Linked DNA regions of Niabella beijingensis. The protein of the gene in region 1 interacts with the protein of each later gene in a pairwise test. Links are inferred from orthologs where the notes say so. Each region holds a gene or a part of one and is shown in the gene's direction. Other genes may lie near its edges.

Region 1 (10,131 bases):
CGTTAGCCGGAACTACGCATTTGTTTCGAGGATACCGGTAAGCTGTGCCGCCGGAATCACGCCGCTTTGCCGCCATACGATCTGGCCTTTCTTAAAGAGTATCAACGTGGGGACGCTCTGTACCTGATAAAAAGAAGCCGCACCCGGACTTTCATCGATATCCACTTTTATGATGGTTACTTTTTCACCGATCGTTGATTTTACTTCTTCGAGGATGGGTTTCATCATTTTGCAGGGCCCGCACCAGGATGCTGTAAAATCGACCAGGACCGGCTTATCGCCGTTAATAAGTGTTTGAAATGTAGCCGCCATATGCCTGTTGTTTATACAAAAATATCAACAATCCTGCCATTCCCCGTATAAAAAAGCTGTATCAGAAGTCTTCATTAATGATGATTCAACTTTTGATACAGCTTCCTGCGCATCACGCAATGCCTGTGTTTATTTCTTTCCTTTCGCTTTTGCAGAGTCTGCTGCAGGTGCTTCCTGTGGCATTACCACCGGGCCCTGCTGCTGTTGCGGAGTGTTACCCACATGGGTAATTTCAACCTCAAAATACAATGCATCATATGCTTTAAAAGGCGCATTGGGAGGCACACCCTGTGTGTATGCCAGGAAACCGGGAATATAGATCACACCCTTTCCGCCTTCCTTAAATTGTTTTAATCCATCCTCAAATCCCGGGATCGCACCTCCTGACCCCACCTCAGCGGTCATTGTATTCGCATCAAATACCTTATTATCTTTCACCGTTTTGCCGGTATACTTCAGTGTTACCGACTTTCCGTCCGTTACCTGTGTACCTGTTCCCGGAGTTTCAATTTTTACAAATGTTCCCAGGGGTGATTTTACGGCAGTGATGTTCTTGTTTTTCAGATATGCTTCCATATCCCTGATCTGCTTATCCTTGCCGCCGCCCTTTTCAAACGCGTCGACTATCGCTTTCTGTTCTGCGTCCTTTCTTTTCCGGAAAGCTTCCTCCTCTTTCTGATAGTCCAGCTGTGCCAGGCTGTCCTTTTTAAACACATTCAGCACTTTAAAAGTGAACAGGAGCTTGTCGCCTCTTTTAAAGAACGGCGGCAACTGGGCCTCCTGGGCAATCCCCTTTTTTATCAGGGAATCCACAAACATTACCACTATGGCACTGTCTCCTTTCCGGAGGAACCGGTATATCTCATCCGGTGCATACACCTGCTGACCGGGCATCGACTGTATCTCCTGGACCTTTGTAAAAAAGGGCATCTCCCCATAGCTCTGTCCCAGAAGGGTGTCCTTCGAGCCCATAAGACGAATGGACTGCTCCATTTTCAGCACATCTCCTATTGCGGTGGAATCCTTGCTTCCCGCCTCATAGATCTTATACTTAAGTCCGCTGGAAGTTGTTTTGTAATCCGCATTCTTACAGGCGGCGAAGGCTGCTGCTGCAAACAACAAAAGCCCCATTGTTTTTAATTGTTTCATTTTTAACTGTTTCCTGATTTAATTTTTATCCTGCTTTGCATGCAGCCGGGGAGCTGCATGCATTCCAAGCGCTGTTTAAAAACAACGAATTTATCTTATGTGACGTATACTTCCAAATGCAGCTTGTTATTTTCAAAAATAAGCATCCGGACCAATTTCTTCCGGAAGCCGCCACAGGCGGAGATCCGGCGCCCCGGAAGAAGTACCTTACAGGTTCCGGCGTTCAAAGGCATTGACCGATATTCATAAAAAATGGCCGTCCTGCTGGGGACGGCCATCCGATATTTTAGATTACCGGTTATTTCTTTGTATCTTTTTGAGGCTGTTCCTGGGGCATAACAGGAGGTGCCTGTGGCTGCGGCATGTTGTCGCTTACATCAGTAATTTCCACTTCAAAATACAATGGCTCATACTCTTTGAACGGAGAACCCGGAGGAGGTGTTTTGCCATACGCCAGAAAACCTGGGATATAGATCACGCCTTTCCCGCCTTTTTTAAATTGCTTCAGACCATCTTCAAAACCGGGAATGCTTCCCTGCTGGCCAATGGGCACTGTAAAACTGCTTGACTGGAATGTGCTGTCTGTTAATAAATGTTTGCCATTATATTTTACAGTAACGAACTTGCCATTTGCAATAGGTGCTCCGTCGCCCGGGGCATCGATTTTTACAAATGTTCCCAGCGCTGTTTTCGTAGCCGTGATATTCTTCTTCTTCAGGTACTCTTCAACTGCTGCAATTTGTTTTTGTTTGCCGCCTGACTTTTCAAAAGCGATGGAATCTGCTTTTTGCTTTGCCTCTTCCCGCTTCTGATATGCTTCCATTTCTTTTTGACGGTCGAGCATGGCCAGACTGTCATTTTTAAATACCTCCAGCACTTTAAAGGTGAAAATGAATTTATCGCCTTTTTTCATAAACGGCGGCAGCTGGGCTTCCTGGGCCAGTCCTTTTTTAATCAGGGAATCCACGAACATGATGATCACTGCGCTGTCGCCTTTTTTTAATTTTGGCAATATTTCAATCGGGCTATAATCCCCCTGCCCCGGCGGAACCGTTTGCAGCGGCATATATTCCGGCATTGTTTCATAAGAATTATACAGTGTGGTATCCTTTGTTCCGGACACTTTCTGGGTAACATTAAATTTCAACACCTCGCCGATTTTTACGGAGTCCTTACTACCGCCTTCATAAATCTTATACTTAAGCCCGCTGGCTGTTGTCTTAAATTCGGTATTGTTGCAAGCTGTAAAAGCCGCGGCTGCAAATACAACCAGGCCCAACGTTTTTAATTGTTTCATTTTTATTTTTTGTATTATTTTTTTATCGTAATAAATGCTCGTTCTCCTTCAGGACAATTTTGAATTGATTCACTGTTTCCTGCAAGGAGTTTTTGGAACCGCCACCTGAGGCATTAAAATGCCCGCCGCCGTTAAAATATTTCCGTGCAAATGTATTACAGTCAAAATCATCTTTGCTGCGGAAGCTCCATTTACGTTCCTCATCCCGGTCGATCACCAGTGCCGCCAGTTTAATTCCCTGAACCGAAAGCGGGAAATTAACCAGCCCTTCAGTATCACCTGTTTTGATTTCATATTTTAACAGGTCATATTTCGGAATGGCAATAAGCGCCGTATTATATTCATAAAAGAACTCCAGCCGGTGCAAGAACACATGGCCCATAAAACGCAACCGGTTTTCCAGGAAATTATCAAACAACAGACTGTGGATCGTGGTATGCCGGATCCCCAGCTCCATCAAATGCGCCGCCATCCGGTGCACGGCCGGTGTTGTAGCGTCAAACCGGAAGGATCCCGTATCGGCGATGACACCTGCATAAAGACAGGCCCCGATGGCAGTATCAAGCATGCTTTCATCTCCTGCGGCTACAATAAAATCGTAAACCATTTCACAGGTAGAGCTTTTAAGCATATTGCTGACCCCATAGTCAAAAGACGCCACATCGGGTTCCCGGTGGTGATCGATCAGCACCTTCACACATTTCGCCTGGTACAGGTCCTGCTCAAAATGTTTGGTCCGGTGAAAAATATTAAAGTCCAGGCAAAACAGGATCGCCGCATCAGTAAGGAGCTGTTGTACCCGTTCTTTCTCCTTATCGTAATTCAATACATCTTCCGCTCCCGGCATCCAGTTCAGCCAGGGAGCCCAGTTGGTGGGTGACACCACGGTAACAGTATGCCCCAGTTTTTTCAGGTATCCGCAGAGGGCCAATGAGGACCCCATAGCATCTGCATCCGGCTTCTGATGCATGGTAATCATCACTTTAGCCGGCTGTTTGAGCAACGGGAATATGTCTGTTACGGGTTTCAACGAGGCGCAAAAATAGGTAAATCTGTCATTTGGAGTCGATTAATTTTCCTAAATTTGCCGGCCAAATTAAATTAAAATCTAAAATGAGTAATCGTACTTTCACCATGATCAAGCCTGATGCAATGAAAAACGGGCATGCCGGCCTTATCATCGACCGTTTTATCAAAGAAGGCTATAAAATTGTTGCATTAAAACTCACCCGCCTTTCAGCAGAAAAAGCCGGGGAATTCTATGCAGTTCATAAAGAGCGCCCTTTTTACGGAGAGCTTGTACAGTTTATGAGCAGTGGCCCCATTGTAGCGGCGATTCTTGAAAAAGACAACGCGGTGGCTGCCTTCCGGGAACTTATCGGCGCTACAGATCCTTCAAAAGCGGCTGAAGGCACCATTCGTAAGCTGTATGCCACCTCTCTGGGTGAAAATGCGGTTCATGGAAGCGACAGCGACGAAAATGCAGCGATTGAGGGAGCTTTCTTCTTCAGCGGCCTGGAAAGGGTTTTGTAGTTTTGAACGCACAGAATATAGAAATAATAAAGCCGGTTTCAGAAACCGGCTTTATTATTTTAGATCATTGTTCTTACCGCGTCTCTCCTCTCCAATTCACACTGGAAGAAAAGGAGGCATTCTGTGACAATGTTCTGTGCTGCACAGGACGGTAAACGGCTGTTTGCTCTTCCTCCTGTGCCTGATGATTTGCTAAAAATAGCAAGGACGGCACCGAGGTGAGGAAAATCAGCATCAAGATAGATAAGAAACGTTTCATAAAACCGGTTTTTAATATAGTTAACGTGGACTAAGAGGGCTCGACAACAAAGTAATTAAAAAATTCATTCTTGTCAGGGGTTTGCTTTATTATTCTTTTATTAAGTTCTTTAAACGTGATCTCGCTTTATTAAATACATTACGGCCGAGATCCACACCTTTCCGTAATTCTTTCTGCTGCTCTCCCGGGAGATGGATAAAATCCTGACACTCCGTACTGCAACAGCCATCAAACCGGGTCTTACATGCTTCACACTGGATGAACAACAGGTGACAGGCATCATTGGCACAGTTTGCATGTGTGTCCGCCGGTTTGCCGCATTGATGACAATGAGCAATGACCTCATCCGTCACCCGTTCTCCGAGGCGCTGATCAAATACAAAATTCTTGCCATGAAATTTATTAGACAGGTTTTCTGTCTTTACCTCGTTCACATAATTAATGATCCCGCCTTCCAGGTGGTATACATTTTTGAAACCTCTATGCAACATATAAGCAGAAGCCTTTTCGCACCGGATACCTCCTGTACAGTACATAATGATATTTTTATCGATATGTTCCTGCATCATATCCACCGCCATGGGCAGCTGATCCCGGAAGGTATCGCTGGGTATCTCCAGGGCATTTTCAAAATGCCCCACTTCATATTCATAATGATTCCTCATGTCGATTACGATCGTATCCGGATCATTTGTTAATCTGTTAAATTCACTGGCATTAACATATCTTCCTTTCCGCGACATATCAAAATCAGCATCATCAATGCCATCGGCAACGATCTTCTCCCGCACTTTTACATCCAGCACATAAAACGATTTGCCGTCATCATCCACTGCAATGTTCAGCCTCAGGTTCTTTAATGCCGGCGTATCGTCCAAGACGCCCCGCAGCAGTTCAAGGTTGTCTGAGGGTACACTTATCTGGGCATTGATCCCCTCCGCAGCAATATAAATACGTCCCAGCACTCCTACAGCAGATAAGCTTTTATAAAGGCCGTTCCTGTAAGAAACAGGATCGTCAATTTTGAAATAGCAGTAAAAAGAAACCGTTGTACGCGGTGTTTCATCCATTAAAATGCGTTCTTTCAGTTCTTTGCGAGATATACGGTTGTGTAATGCCATTGCCTTTTGAAATTTGAATCATGCTATCCATGATAATTAACATTTTATTAATTGGGCAGTTGCAGGCTGCACCAAATTTCAGCGCGAAAATACACTTTTTAATACAAACTGCCAAGTAATTGGATCTCATCGCATTACCAATCCACAATTTTATAATTACAGGAGGCGGCCCAGACCCGGGGAAAATAAAACTAAAAAAATAGTTGTTAAACTAAGATATTAGTTTTAAATTGCTTTAAACTCAGTTTTCATGAAACAACTTACAAAAGCCGAAGAACAGATCATGCAGGCCCTGTGGCAGCAGGGACCTATGTTTTTAAGAGAGATCCTGGAGCTGTTGCCGTTGCCCAAACCCCATCAAAACACCGTTGCCACTATTTTAAAGATCCTGGTAGAAAAAGAATTTGTAACTGTAAATGTATTTGGCAGACAACATCAGTATGTGCCCGCAGTCAGCAAGGAAGAATACTCAAAAAAAACCATGAAGCAAATGGTAAAAGGGTACTTCGATGGCTCGTTCAGCAACGTGGTGTCATTTATGGTAAAAGAAAACAACCTGAGCATTGAAGAACTGGAAGCCCTGCTGCAGCAGATCAAAAACAAGCAACAATCAAAAAAATAATATCATGGTAACCTATCTGCTTCAGGTGATCTGTTGTTCCGGTATCCTGTATGGTTATTATCATTTCTTTTTAAGGAATGAGCGGTTTCATCAGTATAACCGCTTCTATTTACTGGCCGCAGTGCTGTTAAGTATCACTCTTCCCCTGCTCAGGATCCGGCTCTCGCTGGAAGGAAATAATGTTATAACACAAAGCCTGGGAAAAATATACCTGTCAGAAGAACCGGCCGCAGCGGCGACCACACCAGTAAGGCAGATCGACTGGGCATTGCTTTCAGGCTGGGTGGCCCTCACTATAGGTGCGTTCTTCTTCATCCGCTTTGTAGCAGGCATTATCAAAGTGGTTCAAATCAAACGGCAGGGACAACAGGAGCAACTGGGACGGATCACCTTTATAAAAACCATTCACCCTTACGCTCCATTTTCCTTTTTCAACTGGCTGTTCTGGAACAAAAATCATAACCCCGGGTCTGATGAAGGGAAACAGATCCTGCGGCATGAAATGTATCATATTCATAAGCGGCATACGCTTGACCTCTTATTTGTAGAACTGCTGCTGTGCCTCTATTGGATCAACCCGTTTTTTTACCTGTACCGGAAAGAGGTAAAAATGATCCAGGAGTTCCTGGCAGACCGGTATGCAGCGAAGGAAACCGATCCATTGAATTACGCAGGCATCCTTGTTACCAGCGCCATTCAACAAAAACAATTACTGCTTACCAATCCGTTTTTTAATAACCAACTAAAAAGAAGAATTGCTATGCTTACAAAAAACAACAAAACCGCTTACCAGTACCTGCGGAAAATAATGGTATTACCACTTTCTGTTCTTGTATTTTGTTTGTTTGCATTTACCTATCATGCTGCAGGTTCCTTACCCGAAGCCATGAATGATATCCGGTCAACACTTTTTCCGGCTCCTTCCGAAACCATCAGGTATTCCCCCGGTAACGATTCCCTGTATGTTTTTAATGGCACTCCTATATCAAAAGAAAAATTCTTCGATATTCCAACATCCGATATAAAACAGGTGATCGTACTTGATGAAAAAAAAGCAGCAAAAATTTATGGCGAAAAGGGCAGCAATGGAGCAGTCATCGTTATTGGAAAAAATTACAAAGATGTCAAATCGGACCCGGCATTGGAATTAATAAAAAGGAAGAACAATCTTCCTGATTCCAAAGTTCCCGCTTCCGAAATTGCAGTGGTGGCTTATACAAGCGGGCCTTCAGCCCGGCAACCGGTAAAAGTGGACCCGGAATTAAGCGCATTAAAAATCGGTGGGAACAACTATTTTACTACAACCGAACAGCCTGCAACCTATAATGGGAACTGGGCACGCTTCCTTGCCAGTAATGTTCGCGGGGATGTGCCCGTTATCAACAATGCCGCCCCCGGCAGCTACAGAACGGCCTACCAATTTGTTGTGGAAGCCGATGGCAGCACCAGCAATATCCGGCCACTGACGGCGATTGGATACGGAATGGAAGAAGAAGGTGTAAGGATCCTGAAGAAGTCTGGCGCCTGGACTGCGGCGATCCAGAATGGCCGGAAAGTAAGAACCGCCCACATACAGTATATCCATTTTCAGGTTGTACCCGCTGCCGCCGCTCCGGCGATCACCCCGGCTCCGGATACGATCCCAAAAAATGTACCGCGCGAGCCGGAGATCTTTACAAAGGTGGAACAGGAAGCGAAGTATACCGGCGACTGGGTTCACTTTCTCAGTACCAATCTCCGGGGTGATGTTCCCGTTAAGAACGGCGCAAAACCCGGAAATTATCAGGCGTTGATTCAGTTTATAGTGGATACGGAAGGAAATGTGAGCAATGTAAAAGTTATAAAAGAACCCGGATATGGAATGGGCGAAGAAGCGGCACGGGTAATCAGCTCCTCGGGAAAATGGATACCCGCCAGGCAAAATAAACGCGTGGTAAAAGCTTACCGGAAGCAACCGATCACTTTTCAGGTTGCAGCAAATTAAACAAGCAGCCGGATGTCAATATCCGCAACCGGTCGTTTCATCATGGCTTATTATTATTATTAACATAATACTATTTCCAATTATGCACACCTTTATAATCTACCTGTTCCAAATGGTTCTTTGCTCCGGTTTACTTTATCTGTTCTATGCATTGTTCTTAAAGAACAGGAAGACATATCAGTTTAACCGGTTTTATCTACTGGGAGCCCTCCTGCTTAGCCTGCTGGTACCTTTTATTAAAATCCCCTATTATGTTTCGCTTACAAATAATTCAGGGATCGGGATGCAAACACTGGTTAGGTACAATGCATTGATGCTTGCGGAAATAGCAGTACCGGCCCGTTCTGGCGCCTTGAATTGGGAACGCATTTTACTTTTTCTTATAGCAGGCATTTCCCTTTTACTCGTTGCAAAAACGCTCTTTGCCATCAGAAACCTGGTACGGATGCGCCTGCAAAATATTTCCGAAAAAAAATATGGCGTAACGTTCATTGCCACACCAGATAAAACGGCTCCCTTTTCTTTCTTTCGCTGGCTCTTCTGGAATCCTCAGAAACAACAGAACCCGGTAACTGCTGAAAGTATTTTACAGCATGAACTCTGTCATATCCGGCAACTGCACAGTATGGATGTGCTGATCGCTGAATTTATTGCTGCCGCCGCCTGGATGAATCCTTTTTACTGGATCATGAAGAATGAATTAAAGGCGGTACATGAGTTTGCTGCCGACGATTATGCCGCAAAGCAGGCAGGTAACCTCACCTATACAGAGCACCTGATAACGGAGGCTATCTTTCAAAAACAACTGCAACTTGTAAACCCATTTTTTAACGATCAATTCAAAAGAAGACTTGCTATGTTAACTCAAAAAACCAACTCATCAAAAGGCCGCTACAACAAATGGATCGCGATCCCGCTTTTTATTGCCACCGCTATTTTCTTTGTTATCAGCTGCCAGAAGAAAGATGTATTCAACGAACAGGGGAACAACTCCCCTTCACCCTCCCTGCAACAAACCGTAAAGAATCCTGAAATCGACGCCCGTTATTCCGGCGACTGGGCACGGTTTCTTCAAACAAATTTAAGAGGAGATATACCCGTAGAAAATGGAGCGGGACCGGGCAATTACCAGGTGATCGCCCAGTTTGTTGTGGATGTTGACGGAACAGTAAGTAATGTAAAGATACTCAAAGACCCGGGCTATGGCATGGGTTCCGAAACCGTAAGAGTGATTGCCGCCTCCGGCAGGTGGACCCCGGCAATGCAGAACGGAAAACCGGTTAAAGCTTACCGGAAACAACCGATCACCTTCCAGGTTACAGAGGGCTGATGGTAAAAGACCCCGTCTCAGGTTGGGCCTGCAGTAGTCTTTTAGCGCTGGCTTCTGTTATAACACTATTTTGCGGCTGCAGCTCTTCCAATTTCATCCGGCACAAGCGCAGAATCGCTATTCAACAAGAATTCCCTAAAAGATTCTTTTTTGATACCATTACAAATACAGCATTTAATAAAGTATACGGGTTCAAATACATTAGCAAAAAATCTTTGACCGAGTTGAAAAAGACGGCTTTTTTTCAACAATTAAGTATCCATAAAGATAATTTAATACCGGTATATGCCGCAACAAAATGCAGTGAGGAAAGACTTCCGGAATATATATTAGTGTTTAGAATCAAACACAACCTTCCAATTATCGACTATCTTTCAACGCACTTTCAAAAAATTGATTTATACAGGCAGCTGGGGGGTTTTAAGCGCAACTCAAAACGGTCCATTCAAACATATTACGCACACGATTCAATAAATAAGTGGATCGCATCAGCTGCATTGGTTCGACCTAATACAAATGACATA
Region 2 (10,284 bases), on another replicon or contig:
ATCCGGATCAATGTACAATCAAAAGAACTTGGAATGGTCAAGACCTTTAATACGATCGGGCGGATCGAAGGAAAAGAAAAACCCAATGAATACGTTATTCTTTCCGCACATTTCGATTCATGGGACGGCGCCCAGGGCGCTACCGATAATGGCACCGGCACCATTACCATGATGGAGACCCTGCGCATCCTTAAAAAGCTTTATCCCAACAACAAGCGTACGATACTGGTTTGTTTATGGGGCAGCGAAGAACAGGGACTCAATGGATCCCGGGCTTTTGTAAAGGACAACCCGGAAATCGTAAAAAACATCCAGGCGGTGTTTAACCAGGATAACGGAACCGGGCGTATTGCCAGTATCAGCGGACAGGGCTTTGTAAATGCCTACGATTACCTGGGCAGATGGCTGACAGCGGCGCCCAAAAAAATAACCTCCGGTATTGAAACCAGTTTTCCCGGCATGCCGGGCGGCGGCGGATCGGATCATGCTTCTTTTGTGGCAGCAGGCGTACCCAGCTTTATGCTCGGCTCGCTTAGCTGGGGTTATGGCGGATACACCTGGCATACCAACCGCGATACTTACGATAAAATCGTGTTTGACGAAGTCCGGAATAATGTTATCCTCACAGCGATACTGGCTTATATGGCATCAGAAGACCCTGAGCTCGCCAGCCGTGAAAAACGCGTGCTGCCGGCGATAAACGGGCAACCAGCCAAATGGCCCGAAGTGAAGGAGCCCGAGCGCAAAGGCGGAGCAGATCAATAATATCCAGGCAATATCCTCCTTACACAGCACTTAGTACCGCAGCTGGATCTTGTTGTTCCGGCGGTTGATATCAGCCATCCGCAAACCAGGATCGATCTCTCCGGTATCTATTTCCATCAGGCGGTGACCGGTTTCTATGGTGTAAAATTTATTGGTCCAGGGCCAGGGCGGGTAAACCTTCCACCGCATACCGGCATCCTCAGGGGGTTTGGCATTGTACATCAGATCCAGCGGAACATTATGCAGCTCCTGCGTACCATCTTTAAAGCGGATCAGGAAATCAACCGGCATCGGCATCAGGCCATCATTGCGAAGGCGGATCTTTGTCTTTCCTCCTTCCTCCCAAAGACTGTCGATGGCATAATCAATGGTCTTTGTACTGTAGATCCAGTAATCCCGGTACCAATCCAGCTTTGTGCCGCTTGTTTTTTGTGCCACGCGGATAAAATCATTCGCATCAGGATGTTTGAACTTCCACTGGTTATAATAATTCAGCAGCACCCGGTCCCTTACCGAATCCCCCAGGATATAACCGAGTTGCGATAAGAACAGGGAACCCTTGATATAGCTGGCACGACTGTAGGCGAAATTCGTATTAAAATGATCAGCGGGTGTGCTTAGCGGCTCTTCCTTTCCGCTCTTAACAAGATCCAGGTACTGGAAGTAGGTGGAATCGGGCCGCTCATATCCCGGTACCCCCTGCCGGTTGAGCCATGCAGAGACCCGCGTATCTGCATAATCAGCCCCTCCTTCATCCATCCACGGATAATGGGTTTCATCCGTTGCCAGCCGTCCGTAGAACCATTCGTGCATCCATTCATGCAGCCAGGCGCCCGGAGCGGCCAGCAGCGTGGCCATCGGGTATTCCATGCCGCCATCGCCACCGGTAATAAAAGAATATTGTTTATATGGATAATGACCGAATGTCTTTTCAATATAAGGCAGGGCCTGCGCTGCATCCGATAATATCTTTTCCCATTTTTCAGGCGTTGATTTAGCTGGTTTATACAGCAGGTGTAAGGTAAGATCCTCCCGTATCTTTTTCGACCGGTGAACAAATTCCGGGTCCGCAGCCCACATGAAATCATGCACTTCCGGTGCCGTAAATTTCCAGGTAAGCTTGTCTCCTGCCGGACGGGTCACGGCGGCACCTTCCGCTTCATACCCATACCCGATCTGGTTGGCATTGGTCAGGTAACCGGTACCACCCAGGATGTAGTTTTTATCAATGGTGATGTTCACGTCAAAGTCGCCGAAATTCCCGTAAAACTCCCGCCCCACATAGGGTGTAGGGTGCCAGCCGTCTTTATCATAAACGCTTAATTTGGGATACCACTGGCTCATGGAATACCGTACTTTGGTATTTGGGTTGTCCCTTCCGCTTCGCCGGATCTGCAACGGCACCTGCGCTTCAAAGTCCATTGCAAATGTCACTTTCTGTTTGGGCAGAATGGGACGGGTCAGTTTTACGATCAGGATGGTGCCCTGTACTTCATAGGGCTGAGAAGTCCCGTTCATGGTAAGCCGGCTGACCTTCTGGTATCCGATCTCGTCCGGCTTCAGATTGCTGATGCGGTCCTTCACACGCGGATCCCAGTCTGACTTATTTCCGATCTCAATCGTACCCTGTCGCTTACTCCGTTCATCCATCATACTTCCCGGCTGAAAGGCATTCCAGAACAAATGATAATAAACTTTATCCAGCGTATCCGGTGAATTGTTCCAGTATTCCAGTTGCTGTCTTCCTTTGAACCGGTTGGAAGATACATCCATATCGATATTCATGACATATTTCACCCGCTGCTGCCAGTAACCGTTTTGGGCATCGGTCTTCATTACCCAAAAAACAACCCAAAAAAATAATAAACCTTTTGAGGTACGCATGATTAAAAAGTTTAATTCACGCGGAAAATAAACAAAAAAACAGAAAAGACGGGGTTAAAAAGCGATGGACGTACGGTCAGTCCTGGTATGGAGCAGTATGAAAGATTTTCCCCGATTCACTGAAATAAATGTATTTTTTGAGATCACGGGGTTCCCCGATCCGGATGCGATACGCTTCAAACCCGCTTGGAACGTATATTACATCCACATCGGCAACGGCTATCACTCCTGAACGGGACTTTCTGAAGCGTTCCTTTATTTTTTCCGGCAACCGGTCAAAACTAAAATCCATTACCGTGTATTCCCATTCATTTTTTTTATAAATGGCCTGGTATTTTTCTTTTTTCATCAGAAAATCAACAACGGCCTTTCGTCCGTCTACCTTACATCTGAGATCAGTGGCATATGGGTACTGCATATAAAACTGGTCTGCAATAGCCGCCGGCAACCCCTGTTCCTGGGCATTGACACAGCAGGAACACCACATAAAAAAAAGCAACAACCCTTTTTTTATGTGCCGGTACCCAATAGCAGGCCCCCTTCCGTATAAAGGAAATAATCTCATTTTTAACAACCACATGCCATTAAGCTGCGGATCGCATAGAGCGGCATCAGTGCCCCAGTTCATTTTTCAGCCCCCGGATCTCTGTTTGCAACCGCTGCACTTTATTGAGCAGGTGCGCTATTGCCTCCAGGCCTTCCATATTAATATCCAGATCGTAATGCATATGCATGTACTTTTCAAGATCCGCCAGCTGTTCAAATGCAATAAAATAACTTTCATTCTGCTGCACCAGCTCAATCAGTCCATGATCATTCAGTGATTGCACAAATGTGGTTTCGATCCTGTAATAGGAGCAACACTGCTCTACCGATATGCTGTTTGTATGACGCTCCATCTTTATTTTTTTTCGGCTTCCTGAGCCAGCTCTTTAAACAATGTTTTTTCTTTCTCCGACAGGTTCTTCGGCAACTGCACCTGGTAGGTAACATACAGATCACCAAAAACGCCTTCCTGTTTGTACACGGGGAACCCCTTGCCTTTCAGGCGCACTTTTGTTTCGTTCTGTGTTTCCGGCGCTACGGATAGTTTTACTTTGCCTCCCATGGTATCGATGGTTTCCTCTCCTCCCAGCATCGCCTTGTAGAGGTCCAGGGATACATGGGTATACAGATCATTCCCCTTCCGCACAAAGCCCGTATCATTTTTTATATCGAATGTGATATACAGGTCTCCGTTGGGTCCTCCGTTCACGCCGGGCGCGCCATAACCGGCAATCCGGATCTCCTGTCCGTTTTCAATTCCTGCAGGAACGGTGATCCGGATATTTTTTCCATTGACGGTAAACGTTTGCTGATGTGTGCGGTAGGCATCGGAAAGGTTCAGCGTTACGGCCGCCCGGTAGTCCTGACCTTTGAACCGGGTACCGGAGCGCCCCTCACTGCGGGCATTACCGAAAAGCGAAGAAAAGAAATCGGAAAAATCACCTTCCTCACCACTGCTATAAGTATATTGTCCACCTTCAAAAGGATGACCTTGCTGGCCGGAAGTCCGCTGCCGGCGCGCTTCTTCAAACTGATCGGCATGCTTCCAGTCGGCACCGTACTGATCGTATTTTTTCCGCTTTTCCGGATCGCTCAATACCTCATGCGCTTCATTGATCTGCTGGAATAATTTTACAGCTTCTTTATCATCGGGATTCAGATCGGGGTGATGTTTTCGGGCCAGCTTCCGGTAGGCCTTCTTTATATCATCCGCAGAAGCATCTTTGGATATTCCCAGGACCTTATAATAGTCGATATACTCCATTTATTCAAAATATATTTCAATTTAAAACATAACCGGAACAATTCCAACAATCGCAGCTGCCGTTTATCAGAAAAAGATCAGACAGGCCGCAAATATTCCCAGGAATGAGATGATCCATAAACTGGCAAGCGACACTTTAAGTATGGTTACATATTTTTCCTTGTATAACCGGTCCTTCAGAAAGACATACATGATGACCGAATAAATACCATTAGCAACAATCCAAACTACAGGAAATAAGATGTACGGATTCATTTAAAGTGCTTTAGTGTTTCGATAAAAGTAGCCAAAATCAAACAGCAAGCTCCCCGGGAAATGTTAAATTATCGATACCTGCTATCAGCCTTGGTTTACCCTGAAAATAATCGCTATATCTAGCACACTACAAACCAGCCATCTAATAGCCTTCAAGAAATCTTTGTGCTTCTGGATGAAGTTGTTATTTTTACCCAAAACAGCACGGATGGAAGTAGCCATTGATCCCTCCTGGAAACAGGAATTGCAGGAAGAATTTCAGCAGCCTTATTTTAGTTCGCTGGTGCAGCATCTGAAAGCCGAAAAACAACTGGGAAAAACCATTTACCCCGCCGGTAAAAACATTTTTAATGCATTTAACACCACCCCGTTCGCTGATGTAAAAGTATTACTACTGGGGCAGGATCCCTACCACGGGCCGGGGCAGGCTCATGGCCTTTGCTTCTCGGTACAAAAGGGCGTACCTCCACCGCCCTCCCTGGTGAATATCTACAAGGAGCTGCATGCCGACCTTGGCGTGCCGGTACCCGCAACCGGTGACCTTACCAAATGGGCACAGCAGGGTGTTTTTATGCTGAACGCCTCCTTAACAGTACGCGCCGGTGAGCCCATGAGTCATGCCAAGATCGGATGGGCCACTTTTACAGACGCGGTTATCCGGAAAGTTTCTGAGGATAAATCAAATGTGGTTTTTATCCTGTGGGGAAAGTTCGCCCAGGAAAAGGCGGCACTGATCGATACCGCCAAACACCTGATCCTGAAATCCGCGCACCCTTCCCCGCTTTCCGCACATAACGGGTTCTTTGGCAGCAAGCCCTTTTCAAAGACCAATGAATACCTTGCGGCACATGGCATTGACCCCATCGACTGGAAAATTGACGGATAGAGGGAGCGCGACGTGAGAATTGAGAGTTGAGAATTCAAATATCAGCTTTCAGCGATCTGTGCACTGTCCCGCAATCCGCGTCAGAACCGGAGCACCGGAAACCCATACCCGGTCCCGATTTCGAATCCCGTAATCCCGGTTCCGGATACGTATTTCTCAATGCTCAGATCTGAACGCTCAAATCTCAATACTCAAATCTGGATCCTCATTCTCATTTCTGGTTTATATTTGCGCTGTATGTACCGTCTTTTAAGAAAATTCTATTTCAGTTTTCCCCCTGAACGGGTCCATTATATGGCCATGCACCACCTGCAACTGTTTACCGGTAATAAGTTGGGCAAGGCCATCGTCCGTTCCTTCACCAGCGCACCACTCAAAGAAACCCATTTTTTAAACCTCACTTTTAAAAACCCCGTTGGCCTGGGAGCCGGGTTTGACAAAAATGCTGTTTTTCTTAATGAACTGGAAGCCCTGGGATTCGGATTTGTGGAGATCGGGACCGTTACCCCGCTGCCCCAGGACGGTAACGAAGGCCCACGGCTGTTCCGTCTGCCTGCAGATAAGGCATTGATCAACCGCATGGGGTTTAATAATGACGGGGTGGAAAAAATCGCGCAGCGCCTGGAAGCATGGAGAACAAAAACATCCGGCAGCAGGGAAAAATACCCGCTGATCATCGGCGGGAATATTGGCAAGAACAAAATAACTCCCAATGAGAATGCCTGGCAGGACTATGCCACCTGTTTTACCCGGTTGCATCCGTTCGTCGACTATTTTGTGGTAAATGTAAGCAGCCCCAATACACCGGGACTGCGCGAGCTCCAGGATAAAGAAGCTTTGCGGAAGATCCTGCTGAACCTCGCGATGATCAACAATGGGAAGGCATTTGCCAAACCCATCCTGCTGAAGATAGCCCCCGATCTGAGCCAGGAGCAGATCGATGATGTCATTTCCCTTGCACTGGAAATAAAACTGGACGGACTTGTAGCGACCAATACCACCATCGACCGGAGTCATTTAAAAACCCCGGCAGACCAGGTAGCAGCCATCGGAGCGGGCGGACTAAGCGGAAAACCGGTACAACAGAAAAGCACTGCCATTGTAAAATACATTACAGAACAAACGAACGGGGCCATCCCCATCATTGCATCCGGCGGCATTTTTACTGCGGAAGATGCAAAAGAAAAACTGGAAGCAGGCGCCTCGCTGGTACAACTCTGGACCGGCTTTATCTATGAAGGTCCTGCAATTGTGCGGAATATCTGTAACAATCTATAAACCAAAAAATACATGGACCTCTTATTTATCTCTACTGCGGAAATTTTCACCGTTGATTCATTGATCAGTTTCCTAATCCTTGCCATACTCGAGATCGTGCTGGGGATCGACAACGTGATCTTTGTCAGCATCATCCTGAACCGGCTGCGCAAAGAATCTCAAGGGAAGGCCCGGCGTGTGTGGATGGTCACCGGGATCCTGTCGCGCTGCCTGTTGTTGATGGCATTAAGCTGGCTGCTGGGACAAAAAGGGAAATACATCATTCCTGAATCCTGGTTTGGAAAAGGATTTGATCTTGCCAGCATCGTGATGCTGGCGGGAGGGCTTTTTCTTATTTATAAATCAGTAAAAGAGATCCATCATAAACTGGAAGGTGAAGATCCTTCTGCTGCTGCCCAAAACCAGAAACCGCTCAGCTTCGGGCAGGCGATCGGCCAGATCCTGGTCATCGACGCCGTTTTTTCATTCGACAGCGTGATCACCGCGGGAGGTACGGCCAAACATATTGAGATCATGATCGCGGCGGTGATCGTTGCCATGATCGTTATGTTCTCCTTCAGTGCCAGGATCTCCGACTTTATCCTGAAGCATCCGACAATAAAAATGCTGGCCCTGTCCTTCCTGGTAATGATCGGGGTAAGCCTGATCGTGGAAGGATGGAATGCGGATATGGCCCATGAGCTGCATCTTAAAAACTATATTTATTTTGCCATGGCCTTTTCCTTCATTGTAGAGCTGCTGAACCTGTTCATGCGCAAACGCCAGCAGCAACATGTGGTGCAGCTGAACAGCCCCGTGCTTCCCAAAAAGGAGGCCGGAAATGAAGAAAAAGACAAGTAACCGGATCGGGCCACAAACTCCGCCACTGCTTTTTTACCCCTGTTCTTTGCAGGACATTAACAATGCCTGTACGGGAAAAATTGTGTAAATTACAGTACGATCGCATCATGAATAAAACAGATTTTTTATGAAAACAATAACTTATTCATCGCTGCTCTTACTGCCGGTACTGTTCTTTTTCTTTTCCTGCTCCTCACAAAAACAAACCACCGGGTCGTCCACCGCAATTACAGACGCCGTAACCGGCCAGCAGTATACATTTGTGGCCACCAGTGTCTTTCCCACAGAAGACAGCCGCTTCAATCCGCGCTTCCTGTTCCCCAATGCCAGCAACCTTTATCAGCTTACATCGCGGTACGATGTGCGGGTGACGCCGGACTCCGTGATCGCCTATCTCCCCTTCTTCGGAAGGTCCTTTACCGCACCGGTGGATCCGACCAAGGGCGGCATTAAATTCACTTCAACAAAATTCGATTACAAAAAGTCGCAGCGGAAAAACAATTATGAGATCGAGATCACGCCTAAAGACAACAACGAAGTGCGTTCGCTTTATCTTACGGTTTCCCCTTCCGGATTTGCGTCCCTCCGGGTGCTGAGCATGAATAAAACGCCGATTTCCTTTAACGGGAATGTGGAAGCCAATCAATAAAACAGCCCCCTCCCCGAACAAGAGGAACAAGCCAGTATCAAAAGCCTTTTACAGCATACCATCGTTCTGTGTCCGGTTCGATATAATATAAATAGCTGTTGATACCGCTTTTTATTTTCCTGTTCAGGAATAAGACTATTTTAAAAAAATCATTATTTTCGGGATCATGACGATCCCGGTCCGTAAAATACCCTGTGGGGGAAGACTGCTTTTTATGGCGTTCCTGTTTTGCTGCTTTTTACCCGTGCGGGCAGCATTACCGGCACCAGATACCGTTAAAAAAAGTACACCGGAGCAGGCGCTGCAATACCTGAACAGCATAAAAGATCTTCAGCAAAGCAGGTGGTGGCCCAATGTTGCACCCGCCCTGTTGCTGAGCAACCTGAAAACCTTTACCATAAAACCATTTGCATTCTTTGAAGGAAAAACAACCAATTTCTGCGCCTATTCCGCACTCACCTATATCCCGCTCACCTATGATCCGCTTGGGTTTGCGCGGTTTATGATCAATCTTTATAAAAACGGGCAGGCAAATATCGGCAAGGATCAGTTCCGTCCCAGCAAGCCGGTACGATTGGAAGCCGGCCTGTTGCGGTACAAGGGAACACTAGACATTAATCCCGCAGGCCAGATGTGGTTCCTCACGCTGGCAGATCATTATAAAGGGTATCTGAACTTCTTTAACCGCCGGTTCCAGAAAGGCGACGAAAATACGTTCTGGTCCTCTACCAATTATGCTAAATTCAACCGCATGCTCCGCCGGCTGTTCAATGGTACGGTAAAGGCAAAAGGGTCCGACCTCTTTCGTCCTTCTGTAAAAGACCTGCCCGGTTTCCTGGAAACACAAATGCAAAAAGGGCTGGTTTTTCTTTATCTGAACAATAAAAAATTATACCGGAAATCACACCGGCAATCCCTGATCAGTACGCCCACACATTATGTGTTGCTTACCAATATCCGCAAACTGTCGGATGACCTTATCGAATTTGAATACTGGGATTACGGGGCAAGGGCCATACAACAATTGTCGCCTGCATTTTTAAGGAATATTATTTACGGGATCAGCGTTTGGAATCCCAAAACTCCGAAATGAAAAAGAACCGCTGCATATCGCCCCTTCTTTTTTACGGAAGCATCCTGTTGCTGACGGCTTGCTCCTATCCCAAAAATTTCACGCGTGATTTCTACTCCCGTCACGAGCAGAAGCTGGAGTCTATAAAAGATCAGTTTGCCCGGCTGTATGAGCAACATGCCTTCTCGTTGCTTTTTGAGGAAAAAACATTTACGAATATTTCTTTTGAGTTTAATGAGGATTCGGTAAAATATATTTATCATTTCAACCTGAATGAGCCGGCCTTTGCCGACAGTCTTCAGGCGCGGCACTATGATGTTGCTGCGGTAAAAAAGCTGGTAGATGATATGCGGGCCATCCAATGCACCTGGATCACCAATGTAGACTATTATGAGGGGTTGCAGGCGCGTAAACTGGTGCAGCTCTCCGTAAGAAATAAAGCACTCAACAGCAGGATCAAAGGAGAAAGTTACTGCATCCTTGTCTTTTTTGAGACGCCGCAACCTTTTAATGATAAAGGTATTTTCCTGGACCGGTCCGATAAAAAAAGACGCCGGCAGATCAACGGGAATATACTGAAACGGGTAAACGATCATGTAGGATTCGCTATCAACAAACAGTACCGGTAGCTGCCTGATATACACACCTGTTAGTAATTCTTGACCCGGATTAAGTACCGTTAAGGCTTCAATCGCTATTTTTGCAGGATGGTGATGGAAAAAGAATGTGTTCGTTTTGCAATACTGGATCTCAATGACGGGCAGCCCAATCAGGGCATGCGTTGTATCAGGGAGATTGTGCACCGGTGGGCCGACGAAAAACAAATTGACCTGACTTATGATATC

What was found.
Region 2: the proteins of K7B07_RS20200 (region 1) and ung interact in binary tests that used the Escherichia coli proteins (3 or more experiments, as listed by UniProt). The link is inferred for Niabella beijingensis from one-to-one orthologs.

The regions. Positions count from the first base shown.
Region 1 is NZ_JAIQDI010000002.1:969,635-979,765, reverse strand. What follows is about bases 2,768-5,581. They hold K7B07_RS20200 (nucleoside-diphosphate kinase), read left to right. Parts: upstream 2,768-3,871; coding sequence 3,872-4,291; downstream 4,292-5,581. Other genes in these bases: trhO (oxygen-dependent tRNA uridine(34) hydroxylase TrhO), read right to left, coding at 4,640-5,581; K7B07_RS20195 (hypothetical protein), read right to left, coding at 4,365-4,550; K7B07_RS20205 (DHH family phosphoesterase), read right to left, coding at 2,781-3,788. Also shown: folP (dihydropteroate synthase), read left to right, coding at 1-6; trxA (thioredoxin), read right to left, coding at 13-312; K7B07_RS20215 (FKBP-type peptidyl-prolyl cis-trans isomerase), read right to left, coding at 442-1,461; K7B07_RS20210 (FKBP-type peptidyl-prolyl cis-trans isomerase), read right to left, coding at 1,760-2,758; more of trhO, read right to left, coding at 5,582-5,671; K7B07_RS20185 (BlaI/MecI/CopY family transcriptional regulator), read left to right, coding at 5,922-6,293; K7B07_RS20180 (energy transducer TonB), read left to right, coding at 6,298-8,277; K7B07_RS20175 (M56 family metallopeptidase), read left to right, coding at 8,360-9,607; K7B07_RS20170 (hypothetical protein), read left to right, coding at 9,607-10,131. UniProt on the Escherichia coli protein: Major role in the synthesis of nucleoside triphosphates other than ATP. The ATP gamma phosphate is transferred to the NDP beta phosphate via a ping-pong mechanism, using a phosphorylated active-site intermediate.
Region 2 is NZ_JAIQDI010000001.1:633,910-644,193, forward strand. What follows is about bases 3,778-6,744. They hold ung (uracil-DNA glycosylase), read left to right. Parts: upstream 3,778-4,889; coding sequence 4,890-5,600; downstream 5,601-6,744. Other genes in these bases: K7B07_RS02655 (DnaJ C-terminal domain-containing protein), read right to left, coding at 3,778-4,459; K7B07_RS02660 (hypothetical protein), read right to left, coding at 4,526-4,714; K7B07_RS02670 (quinone-dependent dihydroorotate dehydrogenase), read left to right, coding at 5,838-6,744. In the rest of the region: K7B07_RS02635 (M20/M25/M40 family metallo-hydrolase), read left to right, coding at 1-765; K7B07_RS02640 (M1 family metallopeptidase), read right to left, coding at 796-2,649; K7B07_RS02645 (hypothetical protein), read right to left, coding at 2,726-3,214; K7B07_RS02650 (chaperone modulator CbpM), read right to left, coding at 3,261-3,548; more of K7B07_RS02655, read right to left, coding at 3,551-3,777; more of K7B07_RS02670, read left to right, coding at 6,745-6,878; K7B07_RS02675 (TerC family protein), read left to right, coding at 6,891-7,718; K7B07_RS02680 (DUF4251 domain-containing protein), read left to right, coding at 7,846-8,367; K7B07_RS02685 (hypothetical protein), read left to right, coding at 8,534-9,460; K7B07_RS02690 (hypothetical protein), read left to right, coding at 9,457-10,068; K7B07_RS02695 (type 1 glutamine amidotransferase), read left to right, coding at 10,153-10,284. UniProt on the Escherichia coli protein: Excises uracil residues from the DNA which can arise as a result of misincorporation of dUMP residues by DNA polymerase or due to deamination of cytosine.